Regions from separate parts of the Micromonospora sp. NPDC003241 genome, predicted to be linked through region 2. Evidence: riboswitches for the same ligand, from Rfam matches in the RefSeq annotation. Region 2 holds a riboswitch; the other holds the start of a gene.

Region 1 (6,464 bases), on a different contig from region 2:
GCAGCGGCGGCAGACCGACCTCCGGGTCCGAACCCGGCCCGGCGGTGTCGTACAACCGGACCGGCGGGTTGTCCCCGGTCAGCTCGACCTCCGCGAACGGCACCCGGACGTCCGGTCGCGAACCCTCGACATAGACCTTGCGACGTGCCTGCATGACAGCCTCCCTCGCCTAAGCGGACCAGCCGAAGTGGTCCATCGGGCCGCGTCCCGCGCCCAACTCCCAGTCCCGCGCACCGGCCAGCGCACGGGTCACGTACTCCTTGGCGGCGGCGACCGCCACCGGCACCGGATCGCCCAGTGCCAGCCGCACGGCGGTCGCCGCCGAGAACGAACAACCGGTGCCGTGCGTGTGTCGGGTCGGCACCCGGGGTGCCCGCAGCACCGTCGTGCCGTCCGGGCCGTGCAGCACGTCCACCGCCTCGTCGCCGGTGTCCACGTCACCGCCGGTCACGATCACCCACTCGGCACCGCCCGCCGCCAGCGCCCGCGCCGCCGCCGTCATCTCCGCCACGCCGGTCACCGGCGCCCCGGTGAGGGCGGCGGCCTCCGCGCTGTTCGGCGTCGCCACCCGGGCGTACGGGAGCAGCCGCTCCACCGCCTCCACCACCCCGAGTCGGTGTCCACTGGTGGCCACCAGCACCGGATCGACCACGAGCTGCGGCAGTCGACCGGCCGCCGCCGCCTCGGCGATCGCACCCGCCACCGCCGGCGTACCGAGCATCCCGGTCTTGACCGCGCGCACCGTGAAGTCGGACAACACGCTGTCCAACTGGTCGCTGACCGTCTGCGGCGGCAACGGCAGCACCGCGTCCACCCCCCGGGTGTTCTGCGCGGTCACGGCGGTGAGCACACTCGTGCCGTACGCACCGAGCGCGGCGAAGACCTTGAGGTCGGCCTGGATGCCGGCACCGGCACCGGAGTCCGAACCGGCGACGGTGAGGACGGTCGTTGGGGTTCTCACGTGTCTCCTCTTGGCTTGTTCTTGACTCTGGTTGCGGTTTGGGGCTGCGGCCGACCGTGCCCACTCCGGGCGGTCAGGCTTGATCCCTGCGTGGGCACGGTCGGCCGCAGCCCCGTCGTGGTCGACGCCCGTCGAGACGGATGGGTGGCGGCTTTGGGTGTCCTGCCTTGGGAGAGGCTGGTGGGGTGGGGCTTCGTGTGTCGCCCGGCGAGGGGATGGTGGGGGCTTCGGGTGTCCTGCCTTGGGAGAGGCTGGCGGGGTGGGGCTTCGTGGGCGTCGCCTGCCGAAGGGCTGGTGGGGGCTTCGGGTGGCCTGCGGTGGGCAGGGGTGGCGGGGTGGGGCTTCGTGGGCGTCGCCCGGCGAGGGGCGGGTGAGGGCTTCGGGTGGCCGGCGGGATGGGGCCGACGGGGTGCGGGCCGGCGGGGTGGGGGTCATTGCTGGGCGGGGGTGGTGGGGGCGGGGCCGGGGCGGTGGGGGGTCTGGGGTGAAGTCGTCTGGAGAAGCTCGTGGTGGGCGGTGGTGAGGGTGGTGGCGACCTGCCGGGGGTTTCGGGCCCGCATGATGGCGCCCTGGACGGCCACGCCGGTGGCGCCGGCCTCCACGCAGGCGCGGACCTGGGCGGGAGTCTCGATGCCGCCGAGAGCGAGAACGGGCACCGGGCTGCGACTCACCAGGGCGGCCAGACCGTCGGGGCCCAGCGGTGGGCCGTAGCCGGGTTTGCTGCGGGTGGGGAAGACCGGTGACAGGGTCACGTAGTCCTCGGTGGTGAGTCGGTCCAGCTCCGCCTCGTCGTGGCAGGAGCGGCCGACCAGGTCGGCGACGGGTGGCGGGTACGGACCGGCGGCCGGCAGGTGGAGCGCGACGAATGCCCCGCCGAAGGTGCTGGGGATCCGTGGGGCGGGCTCGGTCTCGGGCAGGAGCGGATCGGGGCCGGCGACGATCAGGGTGCCGCCCGCCTCGGCCAGGATCGGTCGCAGCTCGGCGGCGAGCACCAGGCGCTCGGCACGCGGCAGGTCCTTCTCGCGCAGCACCACGCACCGCACTCCCCCGGCCACCGCCTGCGCCACCGCATCGCACAGGTCCCCCCGCACCGCCCGGCGGTCCGTCAGCAGCACCACACCCGAGACCGGTTGGATCCTGGTGCGAAACGGCCCCTGGAGGGGCGGTCTCGCACCGAGATCGGCGAGGTGGCGGGTCACAGGTCGGGTCGACCGTCGTCGGGGGTGGAGGCGAGCGCGTGGAAGCGACGCGGGATGCGTCCCGCGCCGTACGCGAGGCGGCCCGCCTCGATCGCGTACCGCATCGCGGTGGCCATCGCGACCGGGTCCGCGGCCCGGGTGACGGCGCTGGCCAGCAGCACCGCGTCGCAGCCCAGCTCCATGGCCAGGGCCGCGTCCGAGGCGGTGCCGATGCCCGCGTCCAGGATCACCGGGACCGTCACGTCCTGACGGATCAGCCGGATGTGGTGCGGGTTGTTGACGCCCAGCCCGGAGCCGATCGGCGCGCCGGCCGGCATCACCGCCGCGCAGCCCACGTCGGCCAGCCGTCGGGCCAGCACCGGATCGTCCGACGTGTACGGCAGCACGGTGAACCCGTCGTCGACCAGTTCCTCGGCGGCGCGCAGCAACTCCACCCCGTCGGGCAGCAGCGTGCGCTCGTCGCCGATCACCTCCAGTTTGACCCAGTCGGTGTCGAACGCGTCCCGGGCCAGTCGGGCCACCTTCACCGCCTCACCGGCCGTGTAGCAGCCGGCCGTGTTCGGCAGCAGGCGTACGCCACAGCGGTCCAGCAGGTCGAGCAGGCCACCCGAGCCGACCGCCACGGTGTCCACCCGGCGCAACGCCAGCGTGACCAGCTCGGTGCCGGAGGCGCGGATGGCCTGCTCCAACACGTGCAGGTTGGCGGCTCCGCCGGTGCCGAGGACCAGCCGGGATGAGAACCGGACGCCGCCCAGCTCGAAGCCCTTCGCCCCGGAGTCCGTCTCGGGCCCGTCGATCGACGGTGTGTGGTCCATCCCGCTCACCCGCCCTGGGCGGCGCTGAGCACCTCGACCCGGTCGCCGCCCCGCAGCACCGTCGCCGGCCAGTCGGTACGCGGCACCACCTCGCCGTTGACCGCCACCGCCACGCCGCGCTGCTGCGGGGTCACGTCCCGGACCAGCTCGGCGACCGTGACCTCGTCCGGCACGCTGCGCCCGACACCGTTCACCGTCAACTCCATCAGGACTCCTCCGTTCACTGCGTGGGTCGAGTGGCGTCGCCGACGGCGACGAAGCGTTCGGGGCGGAACGGGCTGCCGATCGCGTCGGGGGAACCGCCGGTCACCAGGTCGGCGATCAGGTCGGCGGTCACCGGGGTGAGCACGATCCCGTGCCGGTGGTGGCCGGTGGCGACCAGCACGTCCGGCCGGCCCGGCAACGGACCCAGGATCGGGGCGTTGTCCGGGGTGCCGGGACGCAGCCCGGCGATCGCCTCCACCAGGTCGTACTCGGCCAACTCCGGCAGCAGGTCGATCGCGGCACGCAGCAGCCGCAGCACCGCACCGGCACCGACCGCCAGGTCGGAGCGCTCCTCGACGGTCGCCCCGACCACCACCTCACCGTCGGCGCGGGGCACCAGATAGACGTGCTCGCCGTCGGCGTACCCCCGGATCACGTGCCGGAAGCCCGGCGGACCGCCGTCGGGCGCGCGCAGCCGCAACACCTGGCCCTTGACCGGGCGGACCGGTAGCCCGGTGAGCGCGGCCGAGCCGCAGCCGGCGGCGACCACGGTCACCCGGGCCCCGACGTCGGCCAGGGTCCGCACCGGCTCGGGGACCAGCGTCGCACCGGCCCGCTCGGCGGCGAGCCGCAGCGCCGGCACCAGCCGGCGCGGGTCGACCTGGTGATCGGTGGCGGCGAGGGCGCCGCCCCGGACCCGGACGGCGAGCGCCGGCTCACGGTCGCGAAGCTGCGAGGGGCGCAGCGGCGTCACCGGCAACCCCAGTTCCTGCTGGTACGCCCAGAGTCGACGCGCCTCGGCGAGGTCGTCTGCGGTCAGCCCGACCATCAACGTGCCCTCGGTGCGGTAGCCGATGTCGGCGCCGGTCGCCTCGCTCAGCTCGGCGGCGAACGCCGGCCAGCGGGCGGCCGACTCGGTGAGCAGGGCGGTCAGCTCGTGCTCACCGAAGTACGCCTCGGCCACCGGCGCGAGCATCCCGGCGGCGACGTGCGAGGCACCCGAGCCCGGCGCGGGATCGTGCACGACCACCCGCAGTCCGCGCGCCGCGCAACGCCAGGCGATCGCCAGCCCGATCGGGCCCCCACCGGCCACCGCAAGGTCGGGGGGAAGGAAGGGCCCCCTGTTAACGCCTCCGGTATAGGAAGGGCCCCCTGCTAACACGTCAACGCCCCGATCAGCTCGCCCGCGACGCGGCCGGGATCGGCGGCGGCGGAGAGCGCACCGACCACCGCCACCCCGTACGCCCCGGCGGCGCGCAGCGCGGGCACGTCCGCCACCGTCACCCCGCCGATGGCGTACACCGGCACGGTGACCGCCTCGGCCACGGCCCGCAGCCCGGAGACGCCGATCGCCGGCGGCAACCCGTCCTTGGTGGTGGTGGCCCGGCACGGACCGACGCCCAGATAGCTCGCGCCGGCACCGACCGCCTCGGCTGCCGTCGCCGGTTCGCGGGCGGTGGCGCCCAGCACGGCGGCCGGGCCGAGCACCTGCCGCGCCGCCGCGACCGGCAGGTCGTCCGCACCCACGTGGCCACCGGCCGCGCCGGTGGCCAACGCCACGTGCAGCCGGTCGTTGACCAGGCAGTCGACCGCGTACGGCGCGCAGAGGGCGAGCACCCGTCGGGTCAGGTCGTACGCCTCGCGGTCGGTGGCGGAGTCCTCCACCCGCACCTGCACCAGCAGTTCGGTACGCGCCACCGGGAGTACGGCCCGGAGCACGGCGAGCGGATCCCGCCCGGGCCGGGTGTCGGTGATCAGATGCAGTCGTCCCAGGGACGGCACGGCAACTCTCCTCCCTGCGCCGGCATTACCCGGATCAGGTTCGACGGTCGGGGGCTCACAGCCCCCCTCTCAGCCCGGTCGACCGGGCTCCCGTGGGTCACTTGCGTGGCCACCGTACGACAGATCCGCTGACCTGCCAAGGTGCGTCCCGCAGGGACGACGGCTCTGCCGCTGGTGTTAGCAGGGGTCCCTTCCTATACCGCAGGCGTCAGCAGGGGACCCCTCCTTTCATCGGTGGAACGCGTACTTCGTACATATAAACGGTAATTACAGCCCACCGATACCGAAACGTTACCCATCGAAACCTTGCCATGGATCGATTCAGCGGAATTAATTTGTTCAGCGATTCGACATAATGCCGCAACGGAAGCCCTGGCACGGCCCTCCGGCTGCGGCTCCATCAGGGACGGTCTTCGGCGAGCCGGCCCCCGCGACCCCTGTCCGGCAAGGATCAAGGAGACCGGAGTGTTCCGACCACGCCGTATGCGCGTGCCCATGACCGCCACCCTTCTCACCCTCGGACTGGCCGCGACCACGCTCGCCGGTGCACCCGCCGCCCAGGCCGCCCCCGCCCGGACCGTCCCGGTCGCCCAGGCACCGGCCCCGCAGGCCGACGCCGACCCGTTCTCGGTGCTGGTCTTCTCCAAGACCGCAGGCTTCCGGCACGGTTCGATCCCGAGCGGCATCGCCGCCATCCAGCAGCTCGGCGCGGAACACGGTTTCACCGTCGACGCCACCGAGGACAGCACCGCCTTCACCGACCAGAACCTCGCCGGATACCAGGCCGTGATCTGGCTCTCCACCACCGGTGACGTGCTCAACGCCGACCAACAGGCGGCGTTCGAGCGCTACATCCGGGCCGGTGGCGGGTACGCCGGCATCCACGCCGCCTCCGACACCGAGTACGACTGGGAGTGGTACGGCGGTCTGGTCGGGGCGTACTTCAACAGCCACCCGGCCAACCAGCAGGCCACGGTCAAGGTGGAGGACCCGGCGCACCCGTCCACGGCGGATCTGCCGGATCGCTGGTCCCGGTTCGACGAGTGGTACAACTACCGCACCAACCCGCGCGGCAAGGTGCACGTGCTGGCCACGCTGGACGAGACCAGCTACTCCCCCGGTTCCGGCGCGATGGGTCACGACCACCCGATCGCCTGGTGCCAGGACTACGACGGCGGCCGGGCCTGGTACACCGGTGGCGGCCACACCAACGAGTCGTACGCGGAGCCGCAGTTCCTCGGCCACCTGCTCGGCGGCATCCGGACCGCGGCCGGGGTGCAGGACGCCGAATGTGGCGCCTCGTTGACCGCCAGCTTCGAGAAGGTGACGCTGGACAGCAACACCAGCAACCCGATGGAGCTGGACGTGGCCTCGGACGGCCGGGTCTTCTACATCGAGCGCGACGGCCGGGTACAGATCGTCAAGCCGGACACCGGCAACACGGTCACCGCCATCGACCTCGACGTCTTCACCGGCAACGAGGACGGGCTGATCGGCATCCGC
Region 2 (6,464 bases):
AAGCCACCGGCGTGGGTGACGTCGTGCCGGACGGCGGCCCAGAAGGCCCGGCTCCGCCGGGGGTCGTCCAACTCCGGGCGGCGCGGCATCTTGATCCACTCGGTCCGACCGAGTCGCAGCCAGAGCCAGCCCATGATCATTGCCACGACCAGGCTGGCGACCCCCCGGGCGAGGACCATCTCGGGATTGTTGGGGAAGGCGACGGCGGTGGCGACCAGCACGATCGGGTTGACCGCCGGTGCGGCCAGCAGGAACGCCAGCGCCGCCGCCGGGGTGACGCCCCGACGGATCAGCGACCCCGCGATCGGCACCGATCCGCACTCGCAGCCCGGCAGTACCACCCCGGCCGCACTGGCCGCCGGCACCGCCAGCGCCGGGTGCCGGGGCAGCGCCCTGGCCCAGAACGACCGGGGTACGAAGACCGCGATCACGGCGGAGAGGAGGATGCCGAAGACCAGGAACGGCACCGCCTGCACCATGATCGAGACGAACACCGTGGTCCACGTCTGGATGCGGGGATCGTCCAGCGCCCCGGCCAGCGGGTCACGAAAGATGATCAGCAGGACCAGCAGGCCCGCCAGGATCTCCACCGAGCCGATCCGGTCACCGAGCCAGCGCCGGGGCGGTTCGCCGCCGCCCGGTCGGGCCGGGCGCTCCTCGGTGGCCACGCCCGTCGGACGACCCTCCGGTTCACCGGCCGGCGCGGCATGGTCCGTGTCTGTGCTCACCCTGTCGCCTCTCGGCCAAGTGGATCGGCGGCCTGAGATTACCGTCCGGAGCCGATGACGTCGATGGATGTCACGAAACCGGGCGGGTTCCGGCGCGCGCCGACCACTGCCGGAACGCCCGTCGTCGGCACCGGGCATGACCTGCGTAGATCACATTGTCCGTCGATCTTCGAAGGTGTTAGCGTCGGCGGGACAACACCACCTCCGACAGGGGAGCGCACAGCGCTGAGAGTGCGGGTCCGCCCGCAGACCCTCCGTACCTGATCTGGGTAATGCCAGCGCAGGGAGTTCGGTCCACCTCCAGCCCGCCACGGCCCGGCCACGCCGGACGCGGCGGTGCGTCTTGCCTGGTTCGACACTGGACTGGGAGCACTCATGAGCCAACCGACCACCACTCGATGGCGCACCGTCGACATCGTCGTGGCCGCGGTGATCGCCGTCGGCTTCGGTGTCATCTTCTGGGCCTGGGGCCTGCTCTGGCGGGCGGTCGACCCGGCCTTCGCCTTCTTCCCGGCCAGCCAGGCCGTCATGTACGGCGTCTGGCTGGTGCCGGCGGTACTCGGCGGGTTGATCATCCGTAAGCCGGGTGCCGCGCTGTTCTGCGAGGCCGTCGCGGCGACCGTCTCCGCGCTGCTGGGCTCCGAGTGGGGCGGCGTCACCATCGTCCAGGGCCTGCTCCAGGGCCTCGGCGCGGAACTGGCCTTCGCCGCCTTCCGGTACCGCTCGTTCCGGCTGCCCACCGCGCTGCTCGCCGGTGCGCTGACCGGTCTCGGCGCCGCCCTGTTCGACTTCTTCGCCTGGAACGCCGCGTACGAGCTGGGCACCTACCGCATCCCGTACGCCCTGCTCACCGTGCTCAGTGCCACCGTGGTCGCCGGTGCCGGCGGCTACGCGCTCACCAAGGCGCTCGCCGGCACCGGCGTCCTGGACCGCTTCCCCGCCGGCCGCGAACGGAACCTGGTCTGACCCCCCGCCCGGTGGAGCCGGTCCGGCCGGCTCCACCGGGCCACCGACGGGTCGGGGACGAGGAGCGGGGGTAGCAGGTGGGCGAGGTGCGGCTGCGCGGCTTCGGCTGGCGCCACGCCGGGCGGCGCGCCTGGGCGGTACGCGGCGTGGACCTGCGGGTACGCCGAGGCGAACGGGTACTGCTGCTCGGGCCCTCCGGCGCGGGCAAGAGCACCCTGCTCGCCGCGCTGGCCGGGCTGCTGCCGGAGGACTCCGGTGAGCAGGAGGGCACCATCGAGATCGACGGCCGGCCACCGGCCGAGACCCGCGAGCGGGTCGGCATCGTCTTCCAGGATCCGCAGTCCCAGCTCGTCATGGCCCGCAGCGGCGACGACGTCGCGTTCGGGCTGGAGAACCGGGGCGTACCCGCCGGGCAGATCTGGCCCCGGGTGGACGAGGCGCTGCGTCGGGTCGGCTTCCCGTACCCCCGGGACCGCCCCACCGCGGCGCTCTCCGGCGGCGAACAGCAGCGGCTCGCCCTGGCCGGAGTGCTCGCGCTCCGCCCCGACCTGCTGCTGCTCGACGAGCCCACCGCCAACCTCGACCCGGCCGGGGCCGACCTGGTCCGCGCCGCGGTGGGCCGCGCGGTCGACGACGACACCACCCTGATCCTGGTAGAGCACCGGGTGGCCGACGCCCTGCCGCTGGTCGACCGGGTGGTGGTGCTCGACGCTGGTGGCGGCGTCCGCGTCGACGGCCCACCGGAGACCGTCTTCGCCACGCACGGCGACGCCCTCGCCGCCGACGGCGTCTGGGTGCCCGGCCGCCGGATCCCGACCCGCCGGGCCACCACCGGCCCCGGCGAGGTGTTGCTCACCGCCGACCGGCTCGGCCAACCACCCCGGCTGGCCGCGACCGACCTGGCGGTACGCGCCGGTGCGGCAGTCGCCGTGCTCGGCCCCAACGGCGCCGGCAAGTCCACCCTCGCGGTGCTGCTCGGCGGGCTGCTCAAGCCGGGCACCGGGCGACTGGTGGCCGGCGTCGACCTGGCCGGCGCCGACGCCCGCACACCACCGCACCGCTGGCGGGCACCCGCGCTGGCCCGCCGGATCGGCTCGGTGTTCCAGGACCCGGAGCACCAGTTCGTCACCGGCACCGTCTACGACGAACTGGCGCTCGGGCCCCGGCGTACCGGCGCCACCGAGACGGAGGTGCGCCGACGCGTCGACGAGCTGTTGCACCGACTGCGGTTGGACCGGCTGGCCGGCGCGAACCCGTACACCCTCTCCGGTGGCGAGGCGCGGCGGCTGAGCGTGGCGACCGCCCTGGCCACCGCGCCCCGGCTGGTGATCTGCGACGAGCCCACCTTCGGCCAGGACCGACGCACCTGGCGGGAGCTGGTGGACCTGTTCGCGGAGCTACGCGACGCCGGCCACGCCCTGGTGACGGTCACCCACGACGCCGAGTTCGTCGCCGCGCTCGCCGACCGGACGCTGACGCTGACGCCCGCACCGGCACCCGGCGCCCCGTCGTCCCCGACCTCGGCCGCACGGTCCACCGCCGCGCAGCCCACCGCCGCGTGGTCTCCGACCGCGCGGTCCGAGGCCGCACCCCCTCCGGAACCACCACCGGCGTCTCCTCCGGTGGGGTTCCGATGATCGACCTGGAACCGGTCGCCCGGCCGGACGCGCCGCTGGCCCGGCGGAATCCGGTGGCCAAGCTGGCGGCGGCGCTGCTGTTCGCGTTTCCGCTGCTGGCAACGCTGGACCCGGTCGCACCGGCTATCGCGATCGCGGTCGAGTTGGCGGTCCTGCCGCTGTTCGGCGTGCGCTACCGGGTGCTGTTCCGTCGGGTGTGGCCGTTGCTGGCAGCCGCCGTGGGCGTCCTGGTCACGCTGGTGCTCTTCGCCGCGGACCGCTCGGGCCGGGTACTGCTCGACGCCGGACCGGTCGTGGTCACCTCGACGGTGCTGCTCACCGCGCTCGGCCTGGTGCTGCGCCTGTTCGCGGTGGCCCTGCCCGGCGTGATCGTCTTCGCCACCACCGATCCCACCGACCTGGCCGACGCGCTGGTGCAGAACGCCCGCGCACCGGCCCGCTTCGCGATCGGTGCGCTGGCGGCGTTCCGGCTGCTGCCGCTGCTCGGGCAGGAGTGGCAGATGATCGTCATGGCCCGGCGCGCACGGGGGGTGGAGGCGGGACGCAACCCGGTGGCGAAACTGCGGCTCTTCGTGTCCACCGCGTTCACGCTGCTGGTCGGCGCGATCCGCCGGGGCACCCGGCTGGCGGTCGCGATGGACGCGCGCGGCTTCGACGCCGGGGTACCGCGTACCGTCGCCCGCCGGCAGCATTTCGGTGCCGCCGACTGGCTGCTGGTCGTCGTCGCGACGGCGTTGGCCGTCACCGCGTTGGGCGTCAGCGTCGCGCTCGGCACCTTCCGGCCGCTGATCGGCTGAACCCTGCGACCGTGGTGGGTAGATCTGTTGTCGTTCCAGCGACAACAGATCTACCCACCTGCCGTTCACCCGGGACGCACCGGTCGGTCAGCCACGCACCGGCCAGGCGCACCGGGCCGGGCCGGTCAGCTCCGCCGGAAGGCGTACTGCCGAGCCGCACCGGCACGCTGCGGACGGCCGGAGCCATACCCCTTGCCACGACGGGTCACCGTCGGGCCGGTCGACCGCGCGACTTGCGCTCGCGGCACCTCACGGTCTTCGGAGCGATCCGGTATGGACGGATCAAGCGGATCGCGCAGCGGAGCAAGCCCGGCCGGATCGCGCAGCGGGGAAAGCCCCGCCGGGGCGTGCAGCGCGGCACCCCCGGCCGGATCGTGCAGCGGGACAAGCCCGGCCGGGGCGTGCAGCGCGGCCAGCGCTGCCGGGGCGTCGAGCCCCGACGGCACGGCGAACCCGCCGGGTTGCGCCGGGAACTCCCGGCCGATCGGCGGCGTGAGCGCGTCGGTCGACGCGTCGAAGTCGGGCGGCGTCACCTCGGACACCCGGGCGGCACCACGGGACTTCTTCGGTTTACGGCTGGCAGGCATCGGAGCCTCCTCGCTCGGCGGTGTCGGCGCGTACGCCACGCCACCGCCGTCGGTGGGGACCGCCGGTCGGCGGTCGGGCGGGATCAGCGGAAGCTCGCTCCCGGAGCGGCCACGGAGAACGTCGCGACGACGGCGACGAGGAGGACGCGCGGACACCCGGGAGCGACGGGTCCACGGCCACAGGGGCGGCGGACCGGCTCGATGAAGCGGGTGTCAGTAGCGCATGCCCGCACGCTATCCGGCCGGTACGAGGCACGCATCCGAATTATCGGCGGCCCGGTGGCGTGCGCTACGCGACCACCTGATGACCAGCGGTGGGGGGACGGCGCGGTCCCGGGGCCGGCCGCGATACCGTCGCAGCACTACAGGTAGACGGCGGAAGGTGGCGACGAGGATGGCGGATCGGGCTACGGCGCAGATCGGTGTGACCGGGCTGGCGGTGATGGGCCGGAACCTGGCCCGGAACCTGGCCCGCAACGGGTTCACCGTGGCGTTGCACAACCGCTCGCCGGAACGGACCCGGTCGCTGGTGGCCGAGCACGGCGACGAGGGCACCTTCGTGCCGACGGAGTCCCTGGCGGACTTCGTCGCCGCGCTGGAGCGCCCGCGCGCGGTGATCATCATGGTCAAGGCGGGCGGCCCCACCGACGCGGTGATCGACGAGCTGGTGCCGCTGCTCGAAGAGGGCGACATCATCATCGACTGCGGTAACGCGCACTTCGCCGACACCCGTCGCCGGGAGGAGGCGCTGCGGACCAAGGGCCTGCACTTCGTCGGCACCGGCGTCTCCGGCGGCGAGGAGGGCGCCCTCTGGGGGCCGAGCATCATGCCGGGCGGGTCGGCCGAGTCGTACCGCAAGCTCGGGCCGATCTTCGAGAAGATCGCCGCGCAGGTCGAGGGCGAGCCCTGCTGCGAGCACGTCGGGCCGGACGGTGCCGGACACTTCGTGAAGATGGTCCACAACGGCATCGAGTACGCCGACATGCAGCTCATCGCCGAGGCGTACGACCTGTTGCGGGCCGGCCTGGGCGCGACCCCGTCGGAGCTCGCGGAGATCTTCCGGGAGTGGAACTCCGGTGAGCTGGAGTCCTTCCTGATCGAGATCACCGCCGACGTGCTGGCGCACACCGACGCCGCCACCGGCGAGGCGTTCGTGGACGTGGTGCAGGACCGGGCCGAGCAGAAGGGCACCGGCCGGTGGACCGTCCAGATCGCCCTCGACCTCGGCATCCCGATCACCGGCATCGCCGAGGCGACGTTCGCCCGGTCGCTCTCCGGTCACGTCGACCAGCGCGAGGCGGCGGTACGGGCGTTCCCGGACTCCGGGGAGAAGTGGCAGGTCGCCGACCGCGAGGCGTTCATCGAGGACGTACGCCGGGCGCTGCTCGCCTCCAAGATCGTGGCGTACGCGCAGGGCTTCGACCAGATCCGTGCCGGCAGCGCCGAGTACGACTGGAACATCGACCTCGGCGGCACGGCGAAGATCTGGCGGGGCGGCTGCATCATCCGGGCCCGCTTCCTGGACCGGATCAAGCAGGCGTACGACGAGCAGCCGGAGCTGCCCACGCTGCTGGTGGCGCCGTGGTTCGCGGACACCGTGCGCGACGGTGTGCCGAGCTGGCGGCGGGTGGTGGCCGAGGCCGCCCGGGTCGGCGTGCCGGCACCCGCGTTCGCCTCGTCGCTGGCCTACTTCGACGCGCTGCGCGCGCAGCGTCTCCCGGCCGCGCTCATCCAGGGCCTGCGGGACAA

What was found. A riboswitch is a leader RNA that binds a small molecule or an ion and turns the genes downstream of it on or off. The one in region 2 is predicted to bind thiamine pyrophosphate.
Region 1: another riboswitch for thiamine pyrophosphate. It lies ahead of ACWDVW_RS00475 (thiamine phosphate synthase); the one in region 2 lies ahead of ACWDVW_RS25810 (ECF transporter S component).

Annotation. Positions count from the first base shown of each region.
Region 1 is NZ_JBSFSO010000001.1:100,718-107,181, forward strand. It holds gene thiC (phosphomethylpyrimidine synthase ThiC) at 1-154, opposite strand, end outside; gene thiD (bifunctional hydroxymethylpyrimidine kinase/phosphomethylpyrimidine kinase) at 170-961, opposite strand; gene ACWDVW_RS00455 (thiamine phosphate synthase) at 1,393-2,097, opposite strand; gene ACWDVW_RS00460 (thiazole synthase) at 2,157-2,975, opposite strand; gene thiS (sulfur carrier protein ThiS) at 2,981-3,181, opposite strand; gene thiO (glycine oxidase ThiO) at 3,196-4,341, opposite strand; gene ACWDVW_RS00475 (thiamine phosphate synthase) at 4,335-4,961, opposite strand; TPP riboswitch at 4,956-5,065, opposite strand; gene ACWDVW_RS00480 (ThuA domain-containing protein) at 5,457-6,464, shown strand, end outside.
Region 2 is NZ_JBSFSO010000041.1:37,286-43,749, reverse strand. It holds gene ACWDVW_RS25815 (permease) at 1-728, opposite strand, end outside; TPP riboswitch at 928-1,033, shown strand; gene ACWDVW_RS25810 (ECF transporter S component) at 1,104-1,694, shown strand; gene ACWDVW_RS25805 (ABC transporter ATP-binding protein) at 1,772-3,331, shown strand; gene ACWDVW_RS25800 (energy-coupling factor transporter transmembrane component T family protein) at 3,328-4,128, shown strand; gene ACWDVW_RS25795 (hypothetical protein) at 4,254-4,715, opposite strand; gene gndA (NADP-dependent phosphogluconate dehydrogenase) at 5,110-6,464, shown strand, end outside.